DNA from 4 places in the Leisingera sp. SA215 genome. Region 4 is predicted to be linked to each of the others. Evidence: riboswitches for the same ligand, from Rfam matches in the RefSeq annotation. Region 4 holds a riboswitch; each other region holds the start of a gene.
What was found. Region 4 has a riboswitch for cobalamin ahead of AC0KW6_RS19135 (TonB-dependent receptor). Riboswitches for the same ligand answer to the same signal wherever they lie in the genome.
Positions count from the first base shown of each region.

Region 1: linked by a shared signal. The riboswitch ahead of AC0KW6_RS17140 (CbtB domain-containing protein) and the one ahead of AC0KW6_RS19135 (TonB-dependent receptor) in region 4 are both predicted to bind cobalamin.
Region 2: linked by a shared signal. The riboswitch ahead of AC0KW6_RS18225 (ABC transporter substrate-binding protein) and the one ahead of AC0KW6_RS19135 (TonB-dependent receptor) in region 4 are both predicted to bind cobalamin.
Region 3: linked by a shared signal. The riboswitch ahead of AC0KW6_RS13015 (aromatic ring-hydroxylating oxygenase subunit alpha) and the one ahead of AC0KW6_RS19135 (TonB-dependent receptor) in region 4 are both predicted to bind cobalamin.

Region 1 covers NZ_JBVVXU010000019.1:45,855-53,501, reverse strand. The annotation lists gene cbiE (precorrin-6y C5,15-methyltransferase (decarboxylating) subunit CbiE) at 1-338, shown strand, start outside; gene AC0KW6_RS17165 (cobalamin biosynthesis protein) at 335-712, shown strand; gene cobM (precorrin-4 C(11)-methyltransferase) at 709-1,503, shown strand; gene AC0KW6_RS17155 (cobyrinate a,c-diamide synthase) at 1,520-2,839, shown strand; gene cobA (uroporphyrinogen-III C-methyltransferase) at 2,836-3,570, shown strand; gene AC0KW6_RS17145 (DUF1636 family protein) at 3,567-3,902, shown strand; cobalamin riboswitch at 4,073-4,287, shown strand; gene AC0KW6_RS17140 (CbtB domain-containing protein) at 4,323-4,493, shown strand; gene AC0KW6_RS17135 (CbtA family protein) at 4,498-5,196, shown strand; gene AC0KW6_RS17130 (hypothetical protein) at 5,262-5,765, shown strand; gene cobF (precorrin-6A synthase (deacetylating)) at 5,839-6,591, shown strand; gene AC0KW6_RS17120 (transposase) at 6,929-7,387, opposite strand; gene AC0KW6_RS17115 (efflux RND transporter permease subunit) at 7,617-7,647, opposite strand, start outside.
Region 2 covers NZ_JBVVXU010000022.1:13,712-21,358, reverse strand. The annotation lists gene AC0KW6_RS18260 (type 1 periplasmic-binding domain-containing protein) at 1-76, opposite strand, end outside; partial or broken gene AC0KW6_RS18255 (tripartite tricarboxylate transporter TctB family protein) at 297-753, shown strand; gene AC0KW6_RS18250 (hypothetical protein) at 762-899, shown strand; partial or broken gene AC0KW6_RS18245 (hypothetical protein) at 1,124-1,369, shown strand; gene AC0KW6_RS18240 (AMP-binding enzyme) at 1,333-1,656, shown strand; partial or broken gene AC0KW6_RS18235 (ABC transporter ATP-binding protein) at 2,097-2,607, opposite strand; gene AC0KW6_RS18230 (FecCD family ABC transporter permease) at 2,604-3,653, opposite strand; gene AC0KW6_RS18225 (ABC transporter substrate-binding protein) at 3,650-4,660, opposite strand; cobalamin riboswitch at 4,803-4,995, opposite strand; gene AC0KW6_RS18220 (permease) at 5,122-6,171, opposite strand; gene AC0KW6_RS18215 (ArsR/SmtB family transcription factor) at 6,226-6,543, opposite strand; gene dmdD (methylthioacryloyl-CoA hydratase) at 6,791-7,597, opposite strand.
Region 3 covers NZ_JBVVXU010000010.1:143,522-151,168, forward strand. The annotation lists gene AC0KW6_RS12990 (AAA family ATPase) at 1-898, shown strand, start outside; gene AC0KW6_RS12995 (HNH endonuclease) at 895-1,629, shown strand; gene AC0KW6_RS13000 (DUF6638 family protein) at 1,682-3,043, shown strand; gene AC0KW6_RS13005 (hypothetical protein) at 3,046-3,312, shown strand; gene AC0KW6_RS13010 (DUF1523 family protein) at 3,323-3,967, shown strand; cobalamin riboswitch at 4,208-4,406, shown strand; gene AC0KW6_RS13015 (aromatic ring-hydroxylating oxygenase subunit alpha) at 4,514-5,749, shown strand; gene AC0KW6_RS13020 (FAD-binding oxidoreductase) at 5,754-6,839, shown strand; gene AC0KW6_RS13025 (hypothetical protein) at 6,894-7,058, opposite strand; partial or broken gene AC0KW6_RS13030 (IS5/IS1182 family transposase) at 7,018-7,158, shown strand; gene rpiB (ribose 5-phosphate isomerase B) at 7,388-7,647, shown strand, end outside.
Region 4 covers NZ_JBVVXU010000024.1:56,995-64,641, forward strand. The annotation lists gene AC0KW6_RS19100 (ExbD/TolR family protein) at 278-661, opposite strand; gene AC0KW6_RS19105 (hypothetical protein) at 729-935, opposite strand; gene AC0KW6_RS19110 (hypothetical protein) at 1,075-1,242, opposite strand; gene AC0KW6_RS19115 (ABC transporter ATP-binding protein) at 1,675-2,415, opposite strand; gene AC0KW6_RS19120 (FecCD family ABC transporter permease) at 2,405-3,388, opposite strand; gene AC0KW6_RS19125 (ABC transporter substrate-binding protein) at 3,412-4,338, opposite strand; gene AC0KW6_RS19130 ((2Fe-2S) ferredoxin domain-containing protein) at 4,352-5,125, opposite strand; cobalamin riboswitch at 5,257-5,468, opposite strand; cobalamin riboswitch at 5,665-5,863, shown strand; gene AC0KW6_RS19135 (TonB-dependent receptor) at 5,973-7,647, shown strand, end outside.

The DNA.
Region 1 (7,647 bases), on a different contig from region 4:
TCCGTGCCAATGCGGCGGGGTTTGGCCTGGATCACCGGATGACGGCGGTTCCGGGCAAGGCGCCGGACGTGCTGGCGGGCCATCCCCTGCCGGATTGCGTGTTCATCGGCGGCGGCGGGTCGCAGGATTTGCTGGACCATCTGTGGGAAATCCTGCCCGCAGGCACGCGGCTGGTTGCCAATGGTGTCACGCTGGAGACCGAGACCCTGCTGATGCAGGCCCATGGGAGGCGCGGCGGCCAGCTGCTGAAGGCCGAGATCGCAGAAGCGGGCCCCCTTGGCTCGATGCGCGACTGGCGGCGGGCCCGGCCCGTCATTCAGTGGAGTGTCACCCGATGAAAGTGGCAGGCATCGGATTTCGCACCGCCGCCACCGCAGCGGATTTGCGGGCGGCGCTGGCGCTGACCGGGGTTGAGGTGGATGCGCTGGCCTCCATTGCGGAGAAAGCGGAAGCGCCCGCGATGCAGGAATTTGCGCAGAGCATCGGCCTGCCGGTAATTGCGCTGCAGGACCGGGAAATTGCCGGGGAGCAGACCCTCACCTGCTCGCCCCGGATCAAGGCGCGGTTCGGCACCGGGTCGCTGGCGGAAGCCGCGGCGCTGGCCGGAGCGCGGCACGGGGCACCGGGTGCCGGGGCGCGCCTTCTCGCCCCAAGAGTTGTCACCGCGGATGGGCTTGCCACCGCGGCCATAGCAGAAAGACTTGAGCCATGACCGTTCACTTCATTGGCGCCGGACCGGGCGCTGCCGACCTTCTGACCTTGCGCGGGCGCGATATCCTCGCGGCCTGCCCGGTGTGCCTTTATGCGGGCTCGCTGGTGCCGGAGGAAATCCTGAGCCACTGCCCGGAGGACGCCAAAGTGGTGAACACCGCGGCGATGGATCTTGAGGCCATCGTGGCAGAGATCAAGGCCGCGCATGCGGCGGGCCAGGATGTGGCGCGGCTGCATTCCGGCGATTTGTCGGTGTGGTCGGCGATGGGCGAGCAGATCCGCCGCCTGAAGGCCGAGGGGATCCCGGTGAGCGTCACCCCCGGGGTGCCGTCCTTTGCCGCCGCTGCGGCGGCGCTGGGGACCGAGCTGACGCTGCCCGGTCTGGGGCAATCGGTGGTGCTGACCCGCACGCCGGGGCGCGCGTCTTCGATGCCTGCGGGGGAGTCGCTGGAGAATTTCGCCAGAACCGGCACCACGCTGGCGATCCACCTGTCGATCGGCAATCTGGACCATGTGGTGGACAGCCTGACGCCGCATTACGGAGCCGACTGCCCGGTCGCCGTGGTTTACCGTGCCAGCTGGCCGGATCAGCAGATCATCCGGGCGACGCTGGACACCCTGAAGGCATCGCTGGACGAGAAGATCTCCCGCACCGCGCTGATCCTAGTGGGTCCGGTGCTGAAGGGCGAAGGCTTTGACGAAAGCTGCCTTTATTCGACTGAGTACGACCGCCGCTACCGGCCGCAAAGCGCTGACAGCCCGTGGTCGAGCTGGAGCCATGGGGACGATTGAGGGGAAGAGTGAGCTGATGACTGATATGAACCCTCCCGGACTGATGATCTCGGCGCCCTCATCGGGCACCGGCAAGACCACCGTGATGCTGGGCCTTCTGCGGGCGCTGGCCGAGGACGGGCTGGCGGTGCAGCCCTACAAGAGCGGCCCGGACTACATCGACCCGGCCTTTCACCTGGCCGCTGCAGGGCGTCCGAGTTTCAACCTCGACACCTGGGCGATGGATGCACAGCTGCTGGATGCGGTCACAGGTCAGGCGGCAGGCGCGGAAATCTGCATCGGCGAAGGCTCGATGGGGCTGTATGACGGTGTGGCAACGCGCGGGCAGTCGGGCTTTGGCTCCTCTGCCGAAACAGCCAAGCGCATGGGCTGGCCGGTGGTGCTGGTGGTTGACGTGGGCGGTCAGGCGCAATCGGCGGCCGCCACGGCCTTGGGGTTCAAGAATTATGACAGCGATGTGCCCTTTGCCGGGGTGATCCTGAACCGGGTGGCCAGCCCGCGGCATGAGCGGCTGACCCGATTGGGGATGGAAAAGGCGGGGATCAAGGTGCTGGGCTCTCTGCCCCGCCGCGGCGACCTGACCCTGCCGGAACGGCATCTGGGCCTGATCCAGGCGGTGGAGCATCCCGATCTGGAAGCGGCGATTGCCGGCTACGCGTCCTTTCTACGCGAGAATGTTGATCTGGAGGCGATCAAATCCGCCGCGCTGGCGGGGGCTGCCCCGGCGGCGGCTAAGCTGCCCTTGCCCCCGGCCCAGCGGATTGCCTTGGCGCGGGATGCGGCGTTTTCCTTTACCTACCCGCATCTGCTGACCGGCTGGCGCGCAGCGGGGGCAGAGATCCTGCCGTTTTCCCCGCTGGCGGATGAAGCGCCTGCTGCGGATGCCGACCTGGTCTGGCTGCCCGGCGGCTACCCGGAACTGCATGGCGGCGCGCTGGCGGCGGCGGAGAGCTTCCGCGCCGGGCTTTGCAAACATGCCGAGACCAAACCGGTGCATGGCGAATGCGGCGGCTACATGGCCCTGGGCGAAGCGCTGATCGACAAGGACGGCAACCGGCACCGGATGGCCGGGCTGCTGGGGCTGGTGACCTCCTATGAGAAGCGCAAGTTCCACCTCGGCTACCGCCGCGCCATTCTGCAGGCGGACATGCCGGGGTTTGCGGCCGGCACAGCTTTGCGCGGCCATGAGTTCCACTACTCCACCATTCTGGAAGAACCCGACGCGCCCTTGGCCAATGTCATGGACGCCGATGGCGGGCCGGTGCCCGAGACCGGCTCGGTCAAGGGCCATGTCACCGGCACGTTTTTCCACCTGATCACCGGAGAGCAGGCATGAGCGGCTTTGTCAGCTTTGTGTCCTCCGGCCCCGGCGACCCGGAGCTGCTGACGGTCAAGGCCGTCAAGCGGCTGGAGGCGGCGGATGCGGTGCTGTTTGACGATCTGTCCTCGGGGCCGATCCTGAACCACGCTCGTGAGGACGCCGATCTGGTCGGCGTCGGCAAGCGGGCGGGCCGTCCCTCGCCCAAACAGGACCATGTGAGCCGGCTCTTGGTGGATTATGCCTCCTCCGGCCTTAATGTGGTGCGGCTGAAGTCGGGCGACTCAGGCGTGTTCGGGCGGCTTGAGGAAGAGATGACAGCCCTGCGCAGCGCCGGCATCAAGTTTGAGATCGTGCCCGGCGTGACCGCGGCCTCGGCGGCAGCGGCGGCGGCGAATATTCCGCTGACCCGGCGGCTGACCGCGCGGCGGCTGCAATATATCACCGGCCATGATGTGACCGGCGGCCTGCCGGACAATCTGAACATCGCGGCGCTGGCGGACGCAGAGGCAACAACGGTTGTCTACATGGGCAAGCGCACCTTCGCGGGCCTGTCTGAAAAGCTGATGGAGGCCGGCCTGCCGGAGAGCACACCCGCACTGGTGGCGCTGGGGGTTTCAACCCCGGAACAGTCGCTGCACCGCCATACCGTAGGCGAGTTGCCCCGCCTGCTGCGGGAGATGGAAACCACCGCGCCGGTGCTGATCCTGTACGGTCCGCTGGCGGAGCCGGACCTGCCCGGCGCATGAGTCTGCCCACGGTCACCCTGTGCCGCACCTGCCGCGGCGCGGACCCTGCCCTGTTCGGGCAGGTCCGTGCCGCGCTGGAGGCATCGGGGGTAAAGGCGCAGCTGCAGCAGGTGGATTGCATGTCCGGCTGCAAACAGCCGCAGACGCTGGCGGTGCGCCAATGCGGCAAGACCGCCTATCTGTTCGGCAAGGTCACGGCGAAGGATCTGCCGGATGTGCTGACCTTCCTGCGGATGTATGAGGGCAGCCGGGATGGCAATTTCGCCGATGCCCGGCCGCTGGGAAAATTGCGGTTCAAGGCGATTGCCCGGATCCCGGCGGATTTGGAGTAGCCCGCCTGCAGCGGGCGGCGGCAACAACCCGGCGCGGCATTTTGGCCGGAAAATTTGAAATTTCCGCCTGCAGCTGCGGCAGCTCACCTGTGCCGTGAAACTTGCCCCGCATGACGCTGCAGAGCGCAAACCTGGCGGATTCTTCCTTGACCGGACGCATCCCCGCAGGGCAGAACAATCCGATACGGTGTCTGATAGTGCCTAAGCACTGGGACTGAAACGGGAATGAGGACGGTGGACCAAATCGCGGCACCGAAGCCTCAACCGCCCCCGCGACTGTGAGCGGCGAGCGGCCTTCCAATATCCACTGGCGTGAAGGCGCCGGGAAGGAGGAAGGCAGCAGCGACCCGCGAGTCAGGAGACCGGCCGTGTAACGGACGCAACTTATACCGTCGGGTGTGACGGTAGGGAGGACTACAAATGACGACCAATACGCTTAAGGCTTCTGCTGCCGGCACCAGTGTACTTCCGGCTCTGTTTGCCGTGGTTCTGGGGCTGGGGATCATCACGCTGACCGGCCATGTTCAGGCATCTGCCCTGCATGACGCCGCGCATGACGTGCGCCACGCCACCGGCTTCCCCTGCCACTAAGGCCATGTTCAGCCGCATTCTGACCAGCGGCTTGTTCGCTGGCGCTGCAGCAGGGTTGATTACCGCCCTGCTGCAGCTTTATTTCGTGCAGCCCGTGCTGCTCCACGCCGAGCTGTATGAGAGCGGCGCGCTGGTGCATTTCGGCGCTGACCCGGTCACCGCCCATCCTGCCCTGCCCGGCCTGTTTGCCGAGCCGGTGCGCGATGGCCTGAGCATTATCTTCACCATGCTGACCTATACCGGTTATGCGCTTGTGATGGCGGCGCTGATGTCTGTGGCCGAGCGCCAGGGGCATGAGATCAACGCGCGCACCGGCCTGTTGTGGGGTCTGGCGGGGTTCATCACCTTCCACTTTGCACCGGGCCTGTCGCTGGCGCCGGAAGTGCCGGGTGTCGCCGCCGCTGACGTCGGCGTGCGCCAGATCTGGTGGGCCGTGACAGTGGCTGCGGCCGGTGTCGCCATGTGGCTGATCGCCTTTGGCGGCAACCTGGTGAGCATCCTGATCGCAGCCCTGCTGCTGATGGGTCCGCATATCGTTGGCGCGCCTGAGCCGGAGACCTTCTCGGGCCCGGTGCCGACCGAGATCGGCGCGCTGTTTGCCGCCCGTGCCTTTGGCATCGGCATGGCCGCCTGGGTGCTATTGGGCAGCTTCGCCGGCTATTTCTGGCAGGTTGAAGGCAAGCGCGCAGCCGCCGCAGCCTGATCCCGCCTGATCTGCCCCCCGCCGGCCAGAACCGGCGGGGACAGTCTTTTTCCGAGGATAACACGATGCCCCGCTCCCTTGCTCTTTTTGCCATTGGCCTGATCTTCGGCGGCGGCGCCGGTTTTGTGATTGCCGCCGGCAATGGCGTCACCTTTGACGGTCATGACCACGGCGACCCGGCCCACCATGGCAAATCCGCGGCAGAAGCCATGGCCCATGATCATTCTGCTGCGGTCGACCTGCCCGCCGGCGGCGACGCGCCCAGCGTTGCGATCCGGCTGATCAAGGACCCGATGGCCGGATGGAACCTGCAGGCGACACCGCAGAACTTCCGCTTTGCGCCTGAACACGCCTCTGCCGCTGACGTGCCCGGCGAAGGCCATGCGCATGTCTATGTGAACGGCGAAAAAATCTCCCGCCTCTATGCCGGCTGGATGCACATCCCGTCGCTGCCGGACGGCGCCGAGGTGAAAGTGTCGCTGAACACCAACAGCCACAGCCGGCTGCTGGTTGCAGGCGAACCGGTTGAAGCCAAAACCACCGCGCCCGCTGACGGCGACGGCTCCTGACCGCAACTGCAGGCTTGCAAGAACTCCGGCACGGCTCCATAGGGGGCCGTGTTTTCATGTGAAAGGCCCCGTCATGATTGAGCTTTGCCTGATCGGCATCGGCACCGGCAACCCGCAGCACATGACGCTGCAGGCAATCGACGCGCTGAACGCGCAGGACCTGATCCTGATCCCCAACAAGGGCGCGGGAAAGGACGATCTGGCCGGCCTCAGGCGCGCGATCTGCGACCGGGCGATCAAGGGCAATGGGCCGAAGATCGTCGAATTCGCCCTGCCCGTGCGCGACGAGGCCACCAAAAGCTACCGCAAGCGGGTGGACGACTGGCACGACGCCATCGCGGAAATCTGGTGGCAGAACATCACCGGAAACCTGCCCGCGGGCGGCAAGGCCGGGTTTCTGGTCTGGGGCGATCCGTCGCTGTACGACAGCACCATGCGGATTGCCGAGCGGCTGAAGACGCTGGCGGAGATCAAGCTGACGGTGATCCCTGGCATCACCTCGGTTCAGGCGCTGACTGCGGCCCACGCGATCCCGATCAATGAAATCGGCGCGCCGTTCACCATCACCACCGGGCGGCGCTTGCGGGAAAACGGCTGGCCGGACAGTGCCGATACGCTGGTGATCATGCTGGACGGGGAATGCTCGTTTCAATCCATTGCGGCGCAGGGGATCGAGATCTTCTGGACCGCCTATGCCGGCATGGAGAACCAGATTTCCATAGCGGGCCCGCTGGCGGAGGTTGCGGCCCAGATCATTGAAACCCGCACCAAGGCACGGGCCGAGCACGGCTGGATCATGGACATCTACCTGCTGCGGCGGTGCTGACCCGCCGCCGTCAGGGGCGGAACGGCATTGCAAACAGCGCGAGCGCCAATGCTGTTTGCTGCAGCTGAGGAGCAGCCTGCGGATTTCCTCGCCGGAGGCTTCAGGGGCACTCCACTGAGCGATGCGGCGGATCATCTTGCAGCGTTTCCCGTTCAGTTTCTGGGCATGGGCCGCGACTGGGGCTGCGGTGCCTCGACCCGCCGGCGGGGGCATCCCTTTCGCCGGTTCCGCCAGCCAGTCCGGACCCGGTGCGGCCGGGGCCAAGAAGAGAAAATGCTGGACTGTCTTGTGCATCGCTATGCCGGGGCGCGGCCAAATCCGGTGAAACTTGCACAGCTCAGAAAGAAGCTGCCAGCGTCGAACCAGGCCGGGCAGCACAGATGGGAAGGGAGAGGTGATGGGTCTGCCCTTGCGGCAGCTGCGCGGCGTGGCGGAGGGCACGGGGGGAGCGACCCGGCTGATACTGCTGCCATAGCCCCCCCTTTCCAAGGGCGCCCGTTGCGGCGGCGTGGCGGCGAGAAATCCGGCATGGGCCAGTGAGTCCGGCCATCTGAAACAGCCTCTCGGCCAGTCGAACTGTCTGGCGAAGCGGCAGGCCGAAAACCACATTCAACATGATGCAAGTTCGGATCGCAGCATCCGCGCAGGTTTCAGACCGACCACGCTCGCCGGACTTTTTCGTATTCCAGTTCATGGCGTGACCGAACCAGACTGTTAACGAACCGCGTCTGTACAGGGAGGCATTGCAGGCCGGCCAGTCTGCCCTGCGGTAGCTGGGCGGAGAAGGCTTCGACATGCGTCGGATCCAACCGTCAGAAATCGCGAAGGGAATCCCTGTCACTTTTGGCGCAGCAACGTCCGGATCAGCACGTCATCAGGATGCCATTTGTCCGCCGGGACTGAACGATCCCGGCGGGTCTGGTTACGCGCTGTGGACGCCGGAAGCTTTTGATCCGGGGCCACCCTCAAATGCCGCAGGACAGCTAAATATCGCGCTGCTGCAGCAACTCCGCTCCTGCGCCTGTTTACACGGGCTTTCTGTTGCGGCCCCGGATC
Region 2 (7,647 bases), on a different contig from region 4:
CCACCCGGCCGGTCTGCCTGTTGTCAGCCCCGGTACAAGGCCACGCCGCATCCTCTGCATAATTCCAGATTGCCATCGCCGGCATTTCCTGCTGCTTCTGGGCGGCACGGTCGGCGGGCTGATCCTGGGGGCAGCCCCGGGGGTTTCCCCGCAATGGCGGTGGCGCTGCTGATCTCCTTCACCTGCCATCTGGAGGCGGTGCAGGGCCTGATCCTTTTGGGGGCGGCCTCCATCGCCTATTCGGCCTGGATGGAACTCCGCAGCCGCCGCTGCACCACCAAAGAGGAGGCACAGGCATGCACCAGTCTCAGCACATCTTCGGCTCCGGCGTGGTTTTTGCGGCCGGCATCCGGGTCGCCTGGATCAGCTATACTCAAGCCCCTGCCGAGGTCTTGCTGTTCCTGCGCCTGATCGGCTCCGTTTTTGTGGTGCTGGCAGGCTGGACCTTCGGCAAGGCGGTGCTTGGTCTCAGCAAGGCCGGCTCGGGTATTTCCCGCTCGATGTTCCTGAACATACTGCCCGGACTGGCGGTGATGCTGATCTATGTCTTCCGCGCCGCCAAGGCGCTGGGGTTCTATACCGCGACCGCCATTGCCTTTATTATTCTGCTGTCGCTTTACTGCCCCGCGCCGCATTCCAAAACCAGGACCTGGGTTAAAACGCGCGCTGACCACCGCCTGCTTTTTTGTGGTCATGTACGGTCTCTTTGCGCATTTGCTGAGCGTCTACACACCGCGTGAAATTCTGTTCTGACCGCTGGAATGCGGATCGGAACCCTAAGGGAAGAGAAGAAGATGCAGACCGGCGGCTCACCCATGCACATCATGACCCCCGACGAGGTCAAGGCGATGCGGGCCGCCCGCGAACAGGCGCTCAAGGAACCTCTGGCCGGGCTCTGATCCCGCGCGCCCTGGCCGAAACTCTCCGGGGCAGCGTCCCTGCCCCGGACAATCAATCAAGGTAAGACATGACCGCTCAGGACGCACTCGCCTCCGGCATCGCCGAGGTGGAACAGATCGTGGCGCGCGCACGCACCGTCCACCGCACTCAGTCCTGCGGCACTCCTGCGGTGGCGGTGGGCGCCGGCAATGTGACCGTGATCATGGGCGAAACCGCGGACCTGGCCGATGCGGCGGCCATCGGCGGCGCCTTTACCAATGGCATGCCGTTTTCCCTGTCGATGGGCTGCGGCAACTGGGGCGGCAATTCGGTCGGCACCAACCTCAACTGGCGCCACTTTGTGCAAACCACCAAAATCCTGCGCGAAATCCCGCCCCGCGAACCGGCACTAAGCGGCATCTTTTCCGCTTACTGGGCAGAGGCAGGTGAAAGATGCAACCGCCTAAGGGAACTGTTCGCGACTGGCTGAACAAACGCGCCGGGGACGGCGGCACCGGTTTTGTCTTCCCAGATGGCGCGCCGGACCATTCGTGGCCCGAACTGCGCTGCACCGCCGAGGCCAGCGCCCGCTCACTGGCCGCGGTCAAGATCCGCGATGGCTCCAGCCTGACGCCGCTGGAGCTGATCGGAATCTGCCGCTCCATGCTGGGCCGGTTCAAATCGCCGGACGAGATCCACATCCTGCCGGATCTGCCCAAGGGGCCGTCAGGAAAGATCCAGCGCAACAACATCCTTGCAGAGCTCCCCGGCGGCTGAGCTTCGTAAGGGCCGTCATCCGCCAGTTCACATGAAGGTCAGCCCTTTTGACCCAATGTTTCGCGCGCGAAACATCCGGTCAGCATTGCTGACCGGTTCGCCGCGCTGCGGCGCGGCGCCGGGCCCAACGGGCGCCGGCTGACCGTCAGGGCATCCGGCAACGGGCGGGAGTGTCCGGTTGCACAGGTGTCAGCGCAGATGAAAGGACAGGAACGGCTCTGCCTCTTGCGCGTCACGGATCCAGCGGGCCGCGATCCCGAAGATCTCCGCAACCGTGTCCGGGTTCAACGCCTGCTGCGGCGGGCCCAGCGCCACCAGGCGTCCGCCCGACAGCACCGCCACCCGGTCGCATGTCAGCGCTTGGTTCAGATCGTGCAGCGCCACCACGGTGGTCACCTTCAGGTTCCGGATGCAGTTCAGGATCGACAGCTGATGGTGAATATCCAGATGGTTTGTCGGCTCGTCCAGCAGCAGCAGCCCGGGCCGCTGCGCAAGCGCGCGGGCGATGTGCAGCCGCTGCCGCTCGCCGCCGGACAAGGTGGTCCATTCGCGGCTGGCAAAAGCTTCCATTTCCACTGTCTTCAGCGCGTTATCCACATGCAGGCTGTCTTCGCCGCTCCAGGGTCTCAAGGCTGACAGCCAGGGTGTCCGCCCCAGTTCCACCACCGAGCGCGCGGTGATGCGCTCCGCGGTGTCGGCCTGCTGTTCAACAATCGCGGTCCGCTGGGCAACCTCTCTGCGCGTCAGCTGCGCCAAGGGTTTCTCTGCCAGCAGAACCGCCCCCTGCGAGGGGCGCACCAGTCCCGCCAGAAGCCGCATCAGAGTGGATTTCCCGGACCCGTTCGGGCCGACCAGCGCCAGCGTCTCTCCCGGCTCCACCACCAATGAGACATCTGACAGCAGCGGCCTGCCGCGGATGGAATAAGACAGGCTGCGGGCTTCGATCTTCATCGCGCAGCCCTTCTTCCGCGCACCAGGATCACCGCAAAAGACGGTGCGCCGATCAGCGCCGTGACCACCCCGATGGGCAGCACCTGACCGGGGATGATAATGCGGGACACGATGTCGGCGCCGATCAGGAACACCGCCCCGGTCAGCGCTGCGGCAGGCATCAGCCTGCGGTGGCCGGGCCCGACCAGGAACCGCGCCGCATGGGGAATGACCAGGCCGACAAAACCGATGGACCCGACAATCGACACCATCACGGCAGTGGTCAGCGCGGTGGCACAGATCAAAATGACCTGCACCCGCCGCACCGGGATGCCCAGCGACGCCGCGGAGTCGGTGCCAAAGGTGAAGGCATCCAGCGCCCGCGCGTGAAACCGGCAGATGACCCAGCCGGCCAATGCCAGCGGCACCGCCAGCCACACATCCGGCCAGCGCACCCCGCTCATATTTCCCATCAGCCAGAACATGATGCCGCGGGCCTGATCCGCATTGGCGGATTTGGCGATGATAAAGGCGGTCAGCGCGTTGAACAGCTGCGATCCGGCGATGCCTGCCAGCACGATCTGCGCCGCCGCCGCCCGGCTGCCGCCTGCCCCGGCGGCCCGGGCCAGAATGGCCACGAAGCCAAACGCCAGCAGCGCCCCGTTGAAGGCGCCAAAGGACAGCGACAGCGCGCCGCCGCCCAGCCCTGCGATGGTGACAGCCACCGCCCCGGTCGAGGCGCCGGCCGAAATGCCAAGTATGTAAGGATCCGCCAGCGCATTGCGCAGCAGCGCCTGCAGCACCACGCCCGCCACCGCCAGCGCCGCGCCGCAGGCCCCCGCCACCAGTGCCCGCGGCAGCCGGTAGCTCCAGATGATGCCCTGGTCCACCGGGTCCACAGGCAGGCCTGCACCGGCCAGCTTGTTGGCCAGAACAGACAGCACCAGGTCCGGCGCAAGCGGGGTTTCCCCGATCATTGCGCCAGCCAGGACCGCCGCAATCAGTACAGGCAAGGCCAGGCAGGCCCCCTTGAGGCCCTGCCATGTGATTGCGGCGGCTGCGCTCACTGGTTGCTGCCGATCACGCTGAGTTCGGCAGCCAGATCTTCCAGCGCCGGAATGGCGCGGATGGTGGCATCCATCCCCTGGGCGTCCATCACCACAATGCGGTTATTCCTGACCGCATCCATCTGGCTCGCCACCGGGTCCTGGCGCAGGAACTCCAGCTTTTTCTCGTAGTCGTCCGCGGCAAAGCGGCGGCGGTCCATGCGCGCGATGACGATCACCGTGGGGTTGGCCTTGGCGATGGTTTCCCAGCCGACGGTCGGCCATTCCTCGTCGGTTTCGATGACGTTGCGCAGGCCAAGCTGCTGCATCATGTAACCCGGCGCGCCTTTCTGACCGGCGACAAAGGGATCGCTTTCCATTTCCGGCGAGGAGAACCAGAACAATGCGGAGGCGTCTTCCAGCGCAACCTCCTGCGCCTTGGCAACCGCCGCGGCCTCGCGGGCCTTGTAATCGGCAACCAGCGCGGCGCCCTTATCTGCTTCGCCGAAGATTGCCGCCAGCTCCTCGATGCCCCGATACAGGCTGCCGGTGGTGAACATCCGGGTGCGGGTGCCGTCGCCGCCGGTGGTGTTGTCCTTGCCGGCGCAATCGGCGGGCATCACATAGGTCGGAATGCCCAGATCATGGAACTGCTCACGCTGAGCCACGACGCCTTCGGGGCCGACATGCCATTCATACTGCGCCGCCACCAGGCCGGGACGTTTGGCCACCACGCTTTCAAAGCTGGGATCATTGTCGGCCAGCCGCTCGATCTTGTCGTTCAGCTCAGCGTATTCCGGCAGGACGTCGTTGAACCAGACCGAGGTGCCCAGCACCTTGCCGCCCAGCCCCAGCGCATAAAGCACTTCGGTCGCCGCCTGGCCAACCGTCACCGCAGACGCCGCCGGCGCCTCGAAAGTGACCGACTGGCCGCAGTTTTCAATTGTGAGCGGAAAGGATTCACCGGCAGCAGCACTATGTGCCGCAAGGATGAAGGACAGGCCGATCAGACCGGAACGCAGAAACATGATTTTCGATCTCCTAGTGTCAAGGACCGGAGAACGGGTGAAAGGGCATTGACCGGTAAGGCTGAGGGCCTGGCCCCCGCTTGCGGCACCGGAAAGCGGCGGCGCATCCTACCGGCAACCTCCCCGGACAACCCCGCCCGGTGTGTTTCGGTTATCACCGGCAGGTCTCCTGACTGGCGGGTCAATGACTGTGCCGTCTTCCCGGACCATTCCGGCCCAGTGACGCCATGGCACAGCTCTCGCCGCCTACAGTTGCGGGGGCAGTTCCGTTTGGTGCCGGCAGGCACCGCGGATTCCCTCTTAGCCCTTTCGGGACCGGTCAGGCGCGGGTAGCGCATCACCTCCGTTGCGGCAAGGAAAAGTTTCGCTGCGGCCGGAATTCCCCGACCCGCGCGCCGCCGCTCTGCCTCCGGTTTCAGCCCGGCCGCCCGGACCCGAGCGGGCCCGGGCCCCGGATCGGATCAGACCGCGTGCCAAAGCTGGAACAGCAGCCCCGCGGAAAAGGCGCCGGTGAGCGATAAGCCGAGGTACAGCGCAAAGACCTGCGGACGGGCCAGCGCCCAGACGGCCATAGCCGCGGGGATCGAGGTCACACCCCCGGCCACCAGAAAGGCGAGGCCCGCCCCCGGTGCCATGCCCTGCTCGATCAGCCCGCCGACCAACGGCAGCGCCGCATAGCCGTTCAGATAGGCAGGGACACCAACCAGTGTTGCTGTGATGATCGGCAGCACCCCCTCACCGCCTAGGGCGGAGGTCACGGTCTCGGCCGGGATCCAGGCCAGCATCAGGCTTTCCAGAATGAAGGCCAGCAGCAGCCACTTGGCCAGGAACAGCGTCGTGGTCCAGGCGGTTCCGGCAAATTTCGCCCGGCGCTCTGCCTCGCTCCAGAAGCGCCAGACCACCGGCTTGGGCGCGCGCATTTTCGCCCCGCCGCAGCCGCCGTTTCCGACACCGTCGCGCAACGCGTCCTGCAAGGCGCCGCCCTGGTTCAGCAAATGGACAACCAAGCCGCCAAAAAGGCCAAGGCCAACCGCGGCGCCAGTCTTGGCCACCGCGAATTCAATGCCCAGAACGCCGGCAGTCAGAAAGAACATCGAGGGATCCATGATCGGCGACGCCAGCCAGAAGGCCATGACGGCGGACAACGGCACCCCCATAGCCAGCAGTGCTGCGATGAGCGGGATCACTCCGCAAGAGCAGAACGGCGACAGCCCGCCCGCCAGGGCGCCAAGCGCAATCATCAGAAGCGGTTTACCGGTGAAAGCCTTTGCAACCAGATTGTCCGCGCCAGTGGCGCCGGCCCAGGCCGCGACGGCAATGGAGAACAGAAGATAGGGGGCCGTATGCGCCAGCGCAGCTCCGGCAAAGACAGCACTTTCTGCAGATTGTGCCGGATCGAAAATGACCAGCAGCAGCAGGATTGCGGCAGAGGCCAGCCAGACCCGCTGCTCTTGCAAGAACCGCCAGACGGATGCGCCTGGTCTCGGAGGAAGGTTGGTTACGTTTGTCATTTCCATATCACCAGATTTATAGTTGTTTCAAGTCGAAGTGGACGGCTTTCCGCCTCATGCGCTCTCCTCTCTGACAGTCAGGGTCACACCTGTGCAGCATTCGGATGTCAGGAAATTCACCACGCCCTGGATGACGGGGTAATCGACCCGGTTGAACACTTCACGGCCGCGCTTTTCCTGCACGACCAGCCCGGCATCCACCAGTGCCGACAGATGATGCGCCAGGGTGGAGGGCGCCAAGCCCAGATGCCCGGCGATCTCGCCGACCCGCAACCCGTCCTCCCCGGCTTTCACCAGCAGGCGGAAGATGGCCAAACGGGCATCGTGGCCAAGGGCAGCAAGGGCGCGGGCGTTGTGGCTTGATATCGTCATGACGCTAAAATAACCACAAATCCGGTTATGTCAAGATGTCGCCCGGCATGAGACACCAAGCCAAGCTGCCCGGCCGCAGGGCGCCTTGCCCCTAAAGTTGCGGCATTGCCCGGGAATTCCAGCCGAATGCCGCAAATGGGTGGCAATTACCCGCAGCAAACGCAGGTTCTGCCTCCCCCCTGCCCGCCACTGTCCAGCAGCATCAGGCCAGGCCCCAAGCCACGGCCTGACGGCTGGTTTGCGCGGCTTAGCTGTTGGGCCGCACGCGGGCTGCGGTTTTGTTGGCAAAGGCCTCCAGCCGTTCGCGCGCCGCTGGCTGGGTGTTGACAACACCAGCCACGACAGCCTCGGCATAGGCCGCATCCATGCCCGACATGTTGTTCAAATGGCTGATCGCCGAACAGATGGCATAATTGGTCAGCGGCAGGTTCTGCGCGACCTTGTCGGCAAGCTCGACCGCCTTTTCGAAACTGGACCCTTCGGTGATATATTGCGCCAGCCCCAGATCGACGGCTTCCTGCCCCTGATACACCCGGCCTGTCAGGATCATGTCAATCATCCGGTATTTGCCGATCATGTCGGAAACCCGGATGGTGGCGCCGCCGCCGGTGAAGATGCCGCGCTGGCCTTCGGGAAGCGCGAAATAAGTGGTCTGATCCATCACCCGGACATGGGCTGCGCTGGCCAGTTCCAGCCCGCCGCCGACAACGGCCCCCTGAAGCGCGGCGATGATCGGGACCCCGCCGTACTCCATCTTGTTGAAGGCTTCGTGCCAGCGCAGGCAGACATGCATGAAGTCATCCGGGCTGCGGTCTTCCTTCCAATGCTCCACCAGATCAAGGCCGGCGCAGAAATGGTCGCCTGCGCCTGCCAGCACCACGGCCTTGACGCCATTGCCGCGCGCAGCGCTGAAAAAGCGGATCAGCTCTTCGATCGTGGCGGCATCCAGCGCATTGCGCTTGGACGGCCGGTTGAGCGTAACAATGCAGACGCCATTGTCCCTTTGTTCAAGGGCGAGCTTTTCGTAGGAGTGCGAACTGGCTTCTTGCGGCATTGTTCCGACCTTTTCCTTATTGTCCGGCACCGATCCGTGCCATGAATTTC
Region 3 (7,647 bases), on a different contig from region 4:
TGCCTTCCGCTACCAGAATTTCGGCATCGACAATATCGACAGCTATCAGGGCAAGTCGGGCCAGAATGCCAAGTCGTTCATCCAGAACGTGATTGATCCGGGCGTCATCGGCTTTGGCACCATCGATGACATCGACCAGATCGCGGGCAAGCGCGGCGACCGGCAATCCTCGGCGGGCCAGCAGGAGGTGACGGCGGTGTTCATGGAGGCCTTCGCCGGTGCGAATACCGTGGTCAGGGGCAACTGCACCTTTGGCATGTTCTCCAACTACCCGGAGAATGTGGACGACGCGCTGCGCCAGCGGGCGGGCGCGCGGTTCCTGGTGGACGGGCCGCAGACGCGGGAGGATTACATCGACATCCTGACCCTGCTGATGGGCAAGAACCATGCGATCCCGCTGGGTGAGCATGACCTCTACGGCGCGCAGGAGATCAAACAGGCCGTCGCGCGCTCGTTCGAGGCTTATAATCGCCCTCAGGAGCCGGGGCTGGTAGAGGTCTTTGGCCGGGTGCAGGATCAGCTCGGGGAGCTGGATGATCTGGCCAAGTTGGGCACCTACCTGAAGGCGATCCAGCGGGCGGACGAGCGGTTTACGGGCCGTGCCATCAAGAACATCACCGACGCGGTCAAGGTCCGCGCGATGGATTTCGAGCTGCCGGATGAATGGATGGAGAACCCGGAGCTGTTCCTGTTCAAGGACTACGAGACCAAATCGGCGATGATTGCGGAGCTGCGGGTGCCGATCACGGTCGATATGGTGATCCAGGAGATCAACCGCTACGCCGACTCTGAGTTCCGCTATGCCGACAAGTCGGATGAGGTGGCGATTGAGAACATGGTGCGAGACTTTGGCCGCCAGGAAGAGGCCAAGCGGCGGTATCTGGAGGGGCAGGGGTGAGCAGGAAGAAGTTTGTCCAAGCTCTCGGAGCGACGTGCGACAATTGGAACTGGAGCTGGTCTTTTGTGAACCACGAAGAGCGGTTTGTGATTATCGGAGCCTGGCAGCACTTTGACAAAGATGGAGTGCAGCGTGTGTTTTCTGAGAGCTGGTCTATACCGCAACCGGGGAAAAAAAGGGCGGCCGGATATGCGCAAACACTCCGTCATTTGGAACTGGTTCTAGAAGAAAACTATAGGTTGTTGACGTTTCGTCAGATCGCGGTCCCAGGTACCGAAAAAGACACTCCCAAAATTCTTCGTTGTGAAGAGCCGTCTGAAGAAAGGAAACTGATTCAGGAAGGCAGTGAATATTATGCCTTGGTCCGGGAAGTTACGGCACCAGATGCGGCAAAGAATCTAGCAAACACGCAGTTTCTCGAGGGGGCTCGACTGGATGTTCTGCAGACGAAATATGAGCGTAACGCTCAGGCTAGAGCCGCATGTTTGGCAAAGTACGGATACGTTTGCTCAGTCTGTAATTTTGATTTTCAGGCAACTTTTGGTGAAATTGGGAGGGAGTTTATCCATGTGCATCACTTGGTACCAGTGTCAGCTCGCAAAAAGACTTACGAAATTAACCCTGTAACGGACCTCAGGCCCGTTTGCCCTAATTGTCATGCGATGCTGCATAAAAGGCAGCCACCCTTCCAAATTGAAGAATTGAAGAAGCTGATTAGAGAAAATGCGTGACCTTATAAGGCGGTATTCCCCGGTGAAGCCGCGATGCGGAAAGGAGAGACACATGAAACGCCTCATCCAGCATGGCCTGATGTTCGGCAATCTCTTCCATGTGGCCTCGCCGGCGCTGGTGGAGCGGTATAACCGCGCGCTGACGCATCTGACGGGCAAGACCACCTCCCTCACGGATTTCCACGTCGATATCTCGGGCTACTCTCCCGAAGTGGGCGACGAGCTGGGGGATGATCACTATCTGAACCATGCGGGGGTGAACCGGCAGTTCATACTGCTGTCGACCGAGCAGAAGCGCTGCCCGTTGCTTCACGTGAAATTCTCCACCAGCCGGGACATTCTGCGCCGGTTTATCGAGGTCAACGAACGCCAGCTGTTTGCGCTGACCGCGACCGATGCAGTCGCCGGTGAACTGGTGAACTCGGTGTACGAGGTCTCCAGCCCCGCCAAGCTGTTCGACATCCGGCGGGTTCGGATCGATGCGGATACCACCCGCGGCACGCTGCGCCATGCGGACCGTCTGGTGGAGCTGGTGGAGCGTTTCAAAACCGCGGAGGATGCCTGGTTTGACGATGCGCTGATCGGGGAGATGATTGCGACGGCGGAACAGACCGGCGATGTGACCCGCAATCCGGTGCATCTGGAGCATGAGGTCTTTGAGCAGTCGAACTTCTGGACCGCGCATTTCGGCGGGCTTTATGTGTTCCAGGACGTTGAGCATCCGGCAGTGATTGCCAGCGGCGCCAAGCCCGAAGGCGTACCGCTGCGCCACGTGTTCGGGCTGGATGAGCGCAATGCGATTGCCCGGTTCCTGGAGCTGAACCAACTGGCCGAGCCGGTGATCCGGGCGCGCGGCGTCGATGGTGCGGCGATCCTGCGGCAGAAGATGGGGTTTCTGGCAGTGAGCGTGCTGACGGGCAAGGGCAGGGATCTGTCGGGCCTGTCGCGCGCGGACCTGCGGCGGATGGCGGCGCGGCATGCGGAGGAACTGCCGGCGGAGTTCGAGGGGCTGGCGGCGCTGGTGCGCTGGGCGGAGGGCGGTGGTAAGTGGCCGAAGATCACCTCGGACCATCCGGCCTATTTCTATTCCCTGCGGGCATCGGATACGCCCTGCCGCGATCTCGTGAACATGCTGCTGGCGGAGCTGTGCCCGCATGATTTCCGCCAGATGTTCATCTGCCACAAGGAGCTGTTTTACCATCAGTACCGGGGCTGGCCGGAGACGAAAAAGGCCTATGCAGCGGAGTTCCTGGCGCGGGAGTACGCGGTGGACAAGGCCGGAGCGCGCGCCGCACTGTTCGGGCATGAGCCGGATATGGACGGGCACACACCTGCGCTGCCGCGGGTGCGGCGCAAAGGGATGGTCGAGCGGGTCGGCCCCTGGGGCGCGGTGAACCGGGTGAGGGGGCGATAGAGATGTTCGGGTTTATCCGCCTGATCCTGATCCTGCTGGCGGGGCTGACCGTGGCTTACGGCGCGGTCTCGCTTTATTCGCGCGAAGTGCGGCGGGCGAAGCTCAAGCGCCGCTGGAAAGAGAAGGGGTTGACCGGCGACCGCAGCGCCTTCATCCAGCGGGGGCTGAAACAATATGACCGCTCGTTCCGGCGCAAGCTGATCCTGCTGGTTTATATCATTCCGCTAGGGGCGATCGCGCTTCTGGTCTATGTCATCAACTTCATGTGAGGTGCAGCAGATGCGTTTCATCAAATGGGCTTTTCTGATCACCATCTGGGTGCTGTTCGGCGCCTTTCTGCATTACACGCTGCCGCAGTACGATGTGGTGCGCATCGTCAACACCTATGAGGAGCGGCAGGAGCTGAACGACTGGACCAAACTCTTCTGGTCCAAGCCGGACGGCCAGTCCGCCGAGTTGATCAACCGCGATGTGCAGTTCATCCAGGCGGTGCGCCCCAACGGCCGCAACATGGTCTACCGAAATGAGGATACCGGCTGGAACTGGCCGCCCTATTTCAAGTTCGACACCGCGAACCTGTATACCGATGCCAATGACAGCATCTCGACCAAGGCGAACCCGGAATGGGTGGCGGTGATGCATTACGGCTGGCGCAACGAGTTCCTGTCGGTTTTTCCCAACGCCGTGACGATTAACCCGGTGGCGGGGCCGGAGGACAAGCCGGCCAACTGGTTCTCGATCATTGTGCTGGTGCTGCTGGCGGCGCTGTTCTGGGCCATCTATGTGCGCTGGCGCCGCTTCCGCCAAGCCCGCATAGACCCGATGCTGGAGGAGGTCGAGGACAGCCTATATGCGGCGGGCGATGCAATCGCCGAGCGCAAGGGGCGGTTCCGGCGCTGGCTGGACAGCTGGAAATCGAAGTAAGACAGGGCCGCGGAAACGCGGCCTTTTTCAGGTGCGGCGGAGCCTGGCGGAGAGCGCTGTGCAGATTCGCCGGAAACGGCCTGAATCAGCTGCTGACAGGTAGGGTTTTTGCCGCTTTTTGCATGCAGAGCGCATTTTGCGGCATTGGGCAGGTTCGTCTGGTGGCCGGTAATGAACCTGCATGTCTCATTCTGGTTTCGCCGGGTCGGTTTTGTTTCCCATGGCGGGAAATTTTTAGGGCAATACCGCGGATAGCAAGGTGCCGTCCTTCGGGGCGGAGAATTGGGAAGCTGGTGAAACCCCGGCACTGCCCCCGCAACGGTGACCCCGGGCAAGGCATGGCAATGACCACTGAGGCAGGTGCCTCGGGAAGGTGCCAGGCCCCGCCGCCTAAAGGCCCCGGGACAGTCCGGAAACCAGCCTTGCCCTGAAAAACGTCAACCGCGGGCGGCGGCGGGGCGGTTGCGGGCGCGTGGCCTGCAATCTCTCTTCACCTGCCCGCACCCAGCCAACCCGCCGCGGGGTTGCGGCAAAGGAGAGAAGCAGATGCTTCACGATAGCGAGATTCTGGCCAAGCTGATGGCCCGGCAGAAAAACTACTCTCTGGAACAGGCGTTCTATACCGATCCAGGCGTTCTGGATCTGGACTTGCGGCAGATCTTCTACCGCGAGTGGCTGTTTGCCATTCCCGCCTGCGAAGTGCCGAAGCCGGGCAACTATGTGACCCATCAGGTGGGGGCTTATAACGTCATCATCGTGCGCGGCACCGATGGCGAAGTGCGTGCCTTCCACAATGCCTGCCGCCATCGCGGTTCGGTTGTGTGCAAGGCCAAGAAGGGCAATTCGCCCAAGCTGGTCTGCCCCTACCACCAGTGGACCTACGAGCTGGACGGCTCGCTGTTGTGGGCGCGCGACATGGGGCCGGATTTCGATGCCTCCAAACATGGGCTGAAGCCGGTGCATTGCCGGGATCTGGCCGGTCTGATCTATATCTGCCTGGCCGATGAGGCGCCGGATTTCGATGCGTTCGCCGAGGCCGCCCGCCCCTACTTGGAGCCGCATGATCTGGGCAATGCCAAGATTGCCTATGAAAGCTCGATCATCGAGAACGGCAACTGGAAGCTGGTCTGGGAGAACAACCGCGAGTGCTATCACTGCGGCGGCAACCACCCGTCACTGTGCCGGACCTTCCCGGAAGATCCTTCGGTCACCGGGGTGGAAGGCGGTGAAACCCCGCCGCACCTGCAGAAGCATTTCGACCGGATCGAAGCCGCAGGCTGCCCGGCGCAATTCCGGATGGATGCGCGCGGACAGCACCGGCTGGCGCGAATGCCGCTGAACGAGGGCGCCGAGAGCTATACCATGGATGGCAAGGCTGCGGTCGCCAAACCGCTGGGACGGGTGCCCTTTGCCGATGCCGGCACGCTGCTGAAGTTCCACTACCCAACCACCTGGAACCACTTCCTGCCGGATCATTCCCTTGTCTTCCGGGTGAACCCGATCAGCGCGACCGAGACCGAAGTGACCACCAAGTGGCTGGTGCACAAGGACGCGGTTGAGGGCCAGGACTATGACATCAAGCGCCTGACAGAAGTCTGGATGGCCACCAACGATGAGGACCGCATTGTGGTCGAGGACAACCAGCGCGGCATCAACTCGCCCGCCTACCAGCCCGGACCCTATTCCGAAGTGCAGGAAAGCGGCGTCATTCAGTTCTCCAACTGGTATGCTGAGCACCTGACCCGCGCCCTGACCGGCCGCCACCTGATCGCGGCGGAGTAAGCCCATGGGACTGCAGGCTAATTTCGAGTCGCTGGACGAAACCCTGGCGTGGAAGGACGACGAGATGCTGGAATGCGTCTCTGTTGTGCCGGAAGCGCCGAACACCGCCACCTTCAGCTTCCGCGCGCCTTCCGGCGCGTGGTTCAAATACCAGCCGGGCCAGTTCCTGACGCTGGAACTGCCGGTGCCGGGCGGGACCGTCTGGCGCACCTACACGATCAGTTCCTCGCCGTCGCGGCCGCTGTCGATCTCGGTGACGGTGAAGGCGCAAGCGGACAGCATCGGCACCCGTTGGATGCTGGACAACCTGCGCCCCGGCAGGATGCTGAAAGCCTCGGGGCCTGCGGGGCTGTTCACCCTGCCCAAGCGCCCGAACGGCAAGTTCCTGTTCATCTCCGCAGGCTCCGGCATCACGCCAAGCCTGTCGATGACCCAGTATCTGTTCGACCGCGGCCAGTCGCCCGACATCAGCTTTATCAACTGCGCCAAGCGCCCGAGCGAGATCATCGCGCGGCGCCAGCTGGAAGGCATGGCGGCACGGGTGCCCGGCCTCAAGCTGAACTTTGTGGTGGAAGAGGACGATCCCTATCAGGTCTGGACCGGCTACCGCGGACAGCTGAACCAGATCATGCTGGGCCTGATTGCCGGCGACTATCTGGAGCGCGAAGTCTACTGCTGCGGGCCGGATCCGTTCATGCAGGCGGTGCGCGACATGCTCAACGGCCTGGGCTTCGACATGGAGAACTACAACCAGGAAAGCTTTGGTGCCCCGGTTGAGACTGCAGCCGATGCGCCCGAGATCGACGACGTGGTGCCGGAAGAGACCGCAGCGGCAGAGATCAGCTTTGCGGCCTCCGGTGTTATGGCGGCCTGCACCGAAACAGATACGGTGCTGGCGGTGGCCAAGGCTTCGGGGCTCAACATCCCGTCGGGCTGCACCTTTGGCATCTGCGGCACCTGCAAGGTCAAGAAGACCGCGGGCGAAGTGCATATGGTGCACAACGGCGGCATCTCGGAGGAAGACGTGGAGGCAGGTTACATCCTGGCCTGCTGCTCCAACCCGATTGGCCGGGTCGAGGTCGATATCTAAAGAACAAGGGCGCGCGCCGGGACTGGCGCGCGCCCTTTTGCCTGTTCGGCCCGATCAGGCTTCCATGGCCAGCTTGTGCACATGGGCTTCGTTGATCTGATGGCCTTCAGCGCCGAGGATACCGGGGCGGGCGTGGCGGTAGAGCGAGCGCCAAAAGGGCTGGATCACGGTGCCGTCGTCGCGCATGAACTGTGTGAAGGGTCTCGGGCTGCGTCTCATGGCCCGCAACTTCAATCGCCGAGCCGCCGTGGTTCAGGTCCGCGCTGCGGTGCTGAATCGTTTCACCGCTTCCGGCATACCAATCGCAAAGGCTGTAGGATTACTGTGTCCGGGGAAAGGGGAAATGCGGCTCCCTTCAGATTTGCGCTACAACGCCTTCGACTGGATCGCTGAACACCTGGCGGATTTTGCGGGGAAGCAGAGCGGTTTAGCCGGCTGAGCGGGGCTTCCCGTGCCAAAGCTGGGGATAAAGTGATTGACGGCGCGCCTGTGACTTGATCCAAGGCCGCCATGCCGCAAACTTCCTTTTGACACAGGACGACCAAACCATGACATCCAGCAACCGGATTGCCCTTTCCAGCGACCATGCCGCCATTGAGCTGCGTAAAGCTGTCGCTGCACATATCGAGGCGCAGGGCTGGGAGGTGGCCGACATCGGGCCGCAGACACCGGAAAGCACGCATTATCCTGAGCACGGCGCAGCCGCGGCGCGGCTTGTCGCCTCTGGCGAGTGCCTGCTGGGTATTGTTCTGTGCGGCACCGGCCAGGGAATTATGATGGCCGCGAACAAGGTCAAAGGCATCCGTTG
Region 4 (7,647 bases):
TCTGCTCGTGCAACTGTGCGTGCTTGAAAGACGACATCTCCGGCCAGCTAAATGTGCCTGGCAACCAGTGGCGCGACATGACAGAAGCGCCCCAGATCCTGCTGAACCGCCAACTTTAGCAGCTGAAGCTGCCAACCATCCTGCGGGAATGCGACAAGCAGGCCCGGCTCGCCGTCCGCGTCTCTGGATTGGGTTCCCGTTGCCGGCGCAACAGCAAACAGAGCCATATGGAGCACTGCGGCAGCGCCGAAAAAGAGGGTCAGTTCGGCAGTACATTTCATTTCGGGCGCACCGCCAGTTCGGCCCGGTTGAACCCTGAGGCCGCAAGCTGGCGCAGGATGCGCGTCAGCAGCGCGGCTTCAAGCCTGGCGTCCGCCCGCAGCTGAACCACGGCGGCGGCGGTGCCGGCGGCAGCCAGCCGGGCGACCGCGGCCTCACCCTCGGCACCGTCGAAATGCATCAGCCCCGCAGCATCGATATACAGCACATCTTCTGCCTCTGTCTCTGTTTCCAGCCTGGCTTCGGGCGGAGACACCTCGAACGGTTCGGGCAGAGCCAGGTGGGAAGTCATCAGGAAAATGATCAACAGCAGGAACACCACGTCGATCATCGGCGTGAGACTGGGCCGGCGGCGCGGTTTCGTGATTTGGGTGAATTCCATCGGCTCACTCGGCGGCCAGATTTATTTCTGCAGGGGAGGCAGCGACGAACAGGCGGGTGGCACTGTCCTAGATGTCGCGGCGGATGCGGCCGATCACCGCCTCGAACCAAGTGAGTGCGGCGGATGCCGGAATTGCCACCGCCATGCCGGCCTTTCCGTGCGACCTGGCGCCGATAAGCGCCAGGGTGATTGCCGAAAGTGCCGCGATTGCCCAGATGGAGGGGCCGCCATCACGCAGAAACTTCAGCGCCTTGCCGGACGCCCGGCTGGCCAACCCAGCCCGTTCTTCCGGGCGGCTGAGCAGCGCGGCCTGAGCGAGGCTGTCTTCAGCACCGGCCCCGGCCTTGACGTTCTCCTGAGGCGTGAAGACTTGCGGTGTCGTTTGCGGGTGGAGCGTTGCGGCCGCCGACAGTTCAGAAGAAACGGCTTTCGCTATCCCCGGATGGAGGACGAATTGAACTTTCTGCTGCGCGGACCCCGGTGGTAAGCTGCGGCACCGGTACTGCAAGTGTTTCCTGCGCTGCGGCGAACGAAGTGGTCAGAAATAGGGCGGCAAGGGCAGTCCGGGCGCGGATGGTCATGATTGGCTTCAACAAGCGGCGGTATAGCTTTGTCCGGGGGCTGGTTTGCCGTGCTGCAGCGCCGCGTGCAAGCGGTACACGCTGGCCAGGCCGCAGGCAAACCGCAGGAATTGGCGGGGGCGTCCGGTGCGCGCGGCCAGAGCGCGGCGCTGCTAGGTTGTGCCTGCCGCGGCGGCGCAGTTTGGTGAGAGTTTCCTGCAAGGTTGTCCTTCACCTCTGCCTCCGGCAGTGGAAGCAGCCGCACCAGCGCTTACCCCAGGCTGAGCGGGATTATATGGTTTGCTTCAAACCGGATGAACCGCACGTCATCGCAGGTGTCCCGTCTCCGAATGGGCTGGGTTTGATGCTGAAAACCATCGGGTTGAATGCATAGGGGCGGCTGCGCTTTGTGCCGGGCAAAATTGACAATGCCCAGCCGTTAAGGAACCCGTTTCAAACCAAAGGGCCCTGCACCCGCAATACGCCCTGATCCATGTGCGCGGCGATGCGGTAGGTCTGTGCCAACCGGTCAGGCGTCAAAATGCTCTCTGTCTTGCCCTGTGCAACAATCCGGCCCTGATCCATGACGCTCACACGGTCGCAATAGCGGGCCGCAATGGAAAGATCGTGCAAAGAGGCCAGAACTGTCTTGCCCCGGCGCTTCACCTCGTCCAGCAAGATAAGCTGATAATGCAGGTCCAGATGGTTGGTCGGCTCGTCAAGTACATAGAGCTCCGGGTCGCGGGCAAGCAACTGGGCCATGAAGGCCCGTTGCAGCTCGCCGCCTGACAAATGCTCTGCCGGGCGGTTTGCAATATCTGATAATCCGGCGATTTCCAGCGCTTCGCCGATCCGGTGGCGGCCGTTGCGGCTGCTGTTTAGTCCGATTTCCACGATGTCGCGCAGGCGCAGCCCGTTGAGAAGCCCCCCTCCCTGCACCAACACTCCCACCATCTGTGCCCAGTCCAATCGCGGCCAATTGTCCTGCTGCCGCCCCATCAGACGAATGCGTCCCGCGCTGGGTCGGGCGTCGAAATAGAGCAGACGCAGAAGAGAAGTCTTTCCTGCACCGTTCGCTCCCAGAAGGCCATGAAATTCGCCCTTCACCACCGCGAGGGAGGCGTCATGGACGATTGTCGTATCCCCTCCGGCAACCGAAACCCGGTCTAACTGCAAGAACGTGTCAGACCGCACGGCGCGCCCTCCTCAGAATCAGGATAAAGGGCGGCGCTGCGAACAGGGCCATCAGCACCCCCAGCGGCAATTCTTCCGGAGCCAGAAGTGTTCGGCACAAAAGATCGACGATGACCAGCGTCAACGCTCCCAGCACCGTGGCCAGGGGCAACAGAACCCGATGCCGCGCCCCTGCCAGGAGGCGCGCCAAATGGGGCAGGATCAGCCCGACAAATCCGACAATTCCGGCAACCGAAACCGCCAGTCCTGTCAACAGAACAGTTCCCGTAAACACCAGCACGCGCAGCCGGTCCACCCTGACACCAAGAGCCAGCGCCCTTTGATCTCCCAGCAGCATGGCATCCAGGGACGGGGCGTAACGGAAAGCCGGGACTGCGATCAGGCCAAACCCGGCGACCAGCACCGGAATGTCCGCCCAGTCTGCGCCTGCGGCTGAGCCCATCAGCCACCCCAACGCACTGCGGCTTGCGTGCGGGTCGCCGATGTACAGAAAAAAGGAGGTCACTGACTGAAACATCAGCGAAATCGCAACACCTGCCAATATGACAATATTGGGGTCCAAGCTATGCCCCCGCCGGACCGACAGCAGCAAGGTCATGGCAAAGGCAACCCCGGCGCCAAGAAAGGAAATCACCGGAACACCTATCATCTGCACCACCCCTTCCGGCAGCCAGATCAACGCGGCGACTGCAGCAGCAGAGGCCCCCGACGACAACCCCATGATATAGGGGTCGGCCATCGGATTGCGCAGGGTTGACTGCATCAGCACTCCGGCCAGCGCAAGCATCGCTCCAATCAGCGCCACCGCCAGCACACGCGGTACCCGCCATTGCCAGATGATCAGCGACACCCCGCGGGGCGCATCGTCAGACCGGGTCAAAACATGCAGCCGTTCGGCCCAGCTCAACTCGGCTGTGCCCCACAGGATCCCGGCAAGCATCGACAGAAACAACAACGCAACACCTAAACTCAAAGCCGCAGAAGAAGACGGTTGCATCAATCCAACGCTTCCAACTCGGCATTCAGCCGTTCGACACCTTCCAGGAATCTTGCTCCAAGCACCGTGTTGGAGAAGCTGACGGTGGCAAAGCGCCCGTTTCTGACGGCATCCAGCTGCGACAGAACCGGATCCGCCTCCATGTGGGCGCGCTTCTCGGCGGCGCTGGACCAGGTGGCATCAATCAGGACAATAACGTCCGGGTTCCGGGCCATGACAGTCTCCCAGCCAACCTCTGCCCAGGCACCGTTGATGTCCTCTGTAATGCTGGAGAGACCAGCACTTCTGGCCAGCAATGCAGGGCTGCCGCAACATCCGATGGTGTAGGGAGACGTTTTGCCGTTGCTGTAGAAAAAGGCAGTCATGTCGCGGTCACTCCCCGCGTCCGCCACTGCTTCGAGGCGGGCAGACAGGTTCGCAAGCAGTGCCTTTGCCCGGTCTTCCACCCGAAAGAGCCTGCCGATCGTTTCGATATCCGTCAGCAACGGCTGCACGGTCAGCGGCACATCTCCGGGATGATGCAGGCTGCAGGCGGCGTCAGAAAGATAGGTTCCGATTCCCAGCGCCTGCCACTCGGCTGCACTGCCAAGGTTGCTTTTGTCAAATGCAGAGGCAAACCCAGCAAACAGGAAGTCAGGCTCTGATGCGAGGACAACTTCACGGGCCGGGTATTTTTCTGCCAGCACCGGGATACGCTGATAGGCGCTCTGCCATTGCAGCGGCATCCTGTCATCCAAGTAGGCGGTGCCCGCCAAGCGGTCCTCCAAGCCAAGCGCCAGCATGATTTCCGTGGCTTGTTGATTCAGCGTGACAGCCCGAGCCGGCGCCGTGTCATAACTAAAGCTGCCGTAACAGCTGGCAATCTCGACAGGGGCAGCATGAACCACGCCCAACTGCCCCAGAACAGCGGCGGCGAGAGGCAACAAGAATTGTCGCAAATCAGTCTCCCGAAGTGAAAAAGTGATGTTCGTGCAGGATCTCGCCAGCCACCAGTGCGCGGCTGACAAAATCGCGGACTGCGTCCACGTTCGGCAGCTGATACCAATGCCCCTCAGGGTAATGGATAAGCGACGGCCCGCGGTTACAGGGAAACTGGCACCCGGTCGATGTGACTAAGCATTCTGCGGAAAGCCCGGCGCGGGCCACCTCCAGCTTCAGCATTCCGACAAGCGAGGGCGCATCCTGCAAGTGGCAGCGCGGCCCAGTGCAAACCAGCAGATGGTGCCGGAAACTGGGCGGCTTGTCCCAGCCTTTCCCCTTTTCGCCCGACGGGCAAACAGCAATTGGGGTCAACTGGACATCCGGCTGCGCGGCCCGCTGCAAAAGGGCTGCATCCCCCTGAACCGGCGCAGCGAAGAACAATTCGGGCAGGTCGCCGTCACGGCGCGCCAGCCATGCCCCGGCGGCCTTGGGCAGCCAGCGTTCAAGGCTTTGGGAAAAGGGCAGCCCAATTGGGTACAGCTCAATATGCTGTGCGCCGGCATTGCACAGGGTGTCAAGCGCCTCCCACAGCCCCGGACCCTTGGCTTCCAGCCGGATGACCTCGGCCCTGCAGGGCGCATGCTCCAGCAGACCGCAAGCCAGAGCGCCAAACCGCGCCTGGCTGACGTATTGGGCAGAAACCAGATAGAGAACGGCTCGCGCCGCGCTGGATCTGGCACCGGTGCTGTTTCCGTGCTCGCGCGCTTCTTCGCAACTAGAAGCAAGCGTCATCGGCCGCAACCGCCCCGATTTGGTTCCTGCACCTTCCCTAGGGCGGCCTCCCGGGCACAACACAGCCAGACACACTGGCCCGCGGGGCCGAACAATCTGGTCATCAGTCCTCCTCGGGCACCCCGCCCGCCAGTTTACAGTTTGTGATGGCAGGTCTCCTGACTCGCGGGTCGCAGCTTGCCGTCCCTTCCCGGAGCCGCAGGCTCCAGTGGTTTGACGGGTCGCTCTCCGCTTACAGTTGCGGGGGCAGTCGCGGCATTGGCGCCTGTTGGCTACACCTCACCGCATTCCCTATTATCCCCAAGCTTCGCTTTTGCCGGGAACCATCGGGCGGTAAAGGACACAGTTCTGCCAAGATGGTCAAGAACAAAACCATCCCTTCCGCAGACATATTGCGCACCATTTGACTGTGATGAGACGCCAAGAGGCCTGCAACTATAAAGAGCATGGCAAATTCCCCGGAGCCCAAGCATTGCCTTCCGTATGATCAGCCGGTTTGCTTTGAATTGAAAAAAATCATTGACATGTCATAGGTCTATTCATACGCACCCTGCGACGGTTTCCAATTGGGAATTAAATGGGAACGCAGTTCGGGCTGTTGACAGCCTCACTCTGCGGCTGTCCCCGCAACTGTAGGCGGAAAGCCAATGCCAACAGCCACTGGGCAGGCTCGCCCGGGAAGGCGGCAATTGGCGCTGATCCGTGAGCCAGGAGACCTGCCGTCAGATATTGTCACGTGTGAATGCGTCGGGCGGGGTGTCCTGGTGAGACAAACTTTCGGTTCCTGCATCCGGGAAACGGGAGTGTCGTTTTTACGGTGACGGTGTAACAACGCTGGAGCCTAATTGTGCGTACTCCTGATTTTAAACCTGCCGCGCTCTGCGTGATGCCGGTCACCTTGTCTCTCGGTTTTTCCAGGCCATCATGCTTCCTGACGTTTGCTGCCTCTGCCATGCTTGTCAGTGCTCCAATTCCTGCGGCAGCGCAGGAATTGGAGCAGGAACCTGTTCAACTGGAACCCATCTCGGTCAAGAAGCAATTTTTGGAACCGGGCCTTGACCTCGAATTGCCGTCAAATGCGGGCAGCCGCCTAGGGCTGAGTTCCCGGGAAACCCCGGCCAGCGTGCAGGTGATCAGCGAAGACACCATTCGCCAGCGCAGTCAGCGTGATGTCAATCAGGCGATTGTCCAAAACGGAACCGGAATCAGCTTCAATGGCCGCCCCAGCAATGGCGGAACAACGCTCAGCATGCGAGGCTTCAGCGGGCACAGTTCCGTCACCCGGTTGTATGATGGCACCCGGCTGTACCCGGCTCCAGGCACCATATCCTTTCCGTTCGATACTTGGAATGTTGACAGCATTGAGGTGCTCAACGGTCCTGCTTCAGTTCTTTACGGCGAAGGCGGGGTAGGGGGCGCAATCAATATCATTCCCAAAAAACCGCTGACTGACACCACGCGCAACGAACTGCGCACCACCGTTGGCACAAATGGCCAGCTTGGGCTGGCGTTAGGCAGTGCGGGCCCGATTTCTGACAGGCTGGCCTACAGCTTCGATGTCAGCCGCACGCGTTCGGACGGACGGGTTGACGGGGACGATCCCTCCAGCCTGGCTGTTTCGGCCGCACTGCGCTGGCAGGCAACCAATACCTTGGCGCTGTCGCTGTCGCATGACTATGGCGACAACACGCCAAGCATTTATTTCGGCACCCCGCTGAAAGACGGCCGCATCGACGAGGGTGTACGTGAACGCAACTACAACGCCGAGGATGCGCTGGTCCGGTTCAAGGACCGCTATACCCAACTGCGTGCAGAATGGACGCCATCCAGAAATTTGACTGTGTCCAGCAACAGCTACTATCTGACCAGCAAGCGCGACTGGCGCAATATCGAGGATTATACGTACCAGCCTGGGACCGGAGATGTTGCACGGAAATGGTACATCGCCGTCAATCACGATCTCGAACAAGCCGGTAACCGCACCGCGGTGACCTTTGACAGTCTCTTAGGGGGCATCAATACCTCAACCACGGTCGGGGCCGAGGTGAATCGCATCACCTACAAAAACACTAACAACTCTCCATACGCGGGCAGTTCGGTGGTGGACTATCAGCATCCTGTTTCCGGCAGCTTTGGCCCGCATTCGCTGGTGACTACAGCCGACCTGACGACAGATCAGCAGGCAGTGTTTGCCGACAGCCGCCTGGAGATAAATGATCAGTGGTCAATTGTCGGCGGCCTGCGCTATGACCATCTGCGCGTTAGACGGGTAGATCCTGCGTTTACCAAGAAATTCAATTCGCTCAACTGGCGGATCGGCACGGTTTACAATCCTCTGCCGGACATGGCGATCTATGCGCAATACTCCCGCGCGGCGGAACCCATCGGAAGCGTGCTGTCCCTCTCTGAGAGCCAGAGCCAACTGGAATTGACCAAGGCCCGCCAGCAGGAAATCGGAGTCAAGTTCAGCTTTCTGGACGGACGCGGGAACGCAACTCTATCTGCCTACAATATTGTCAAGA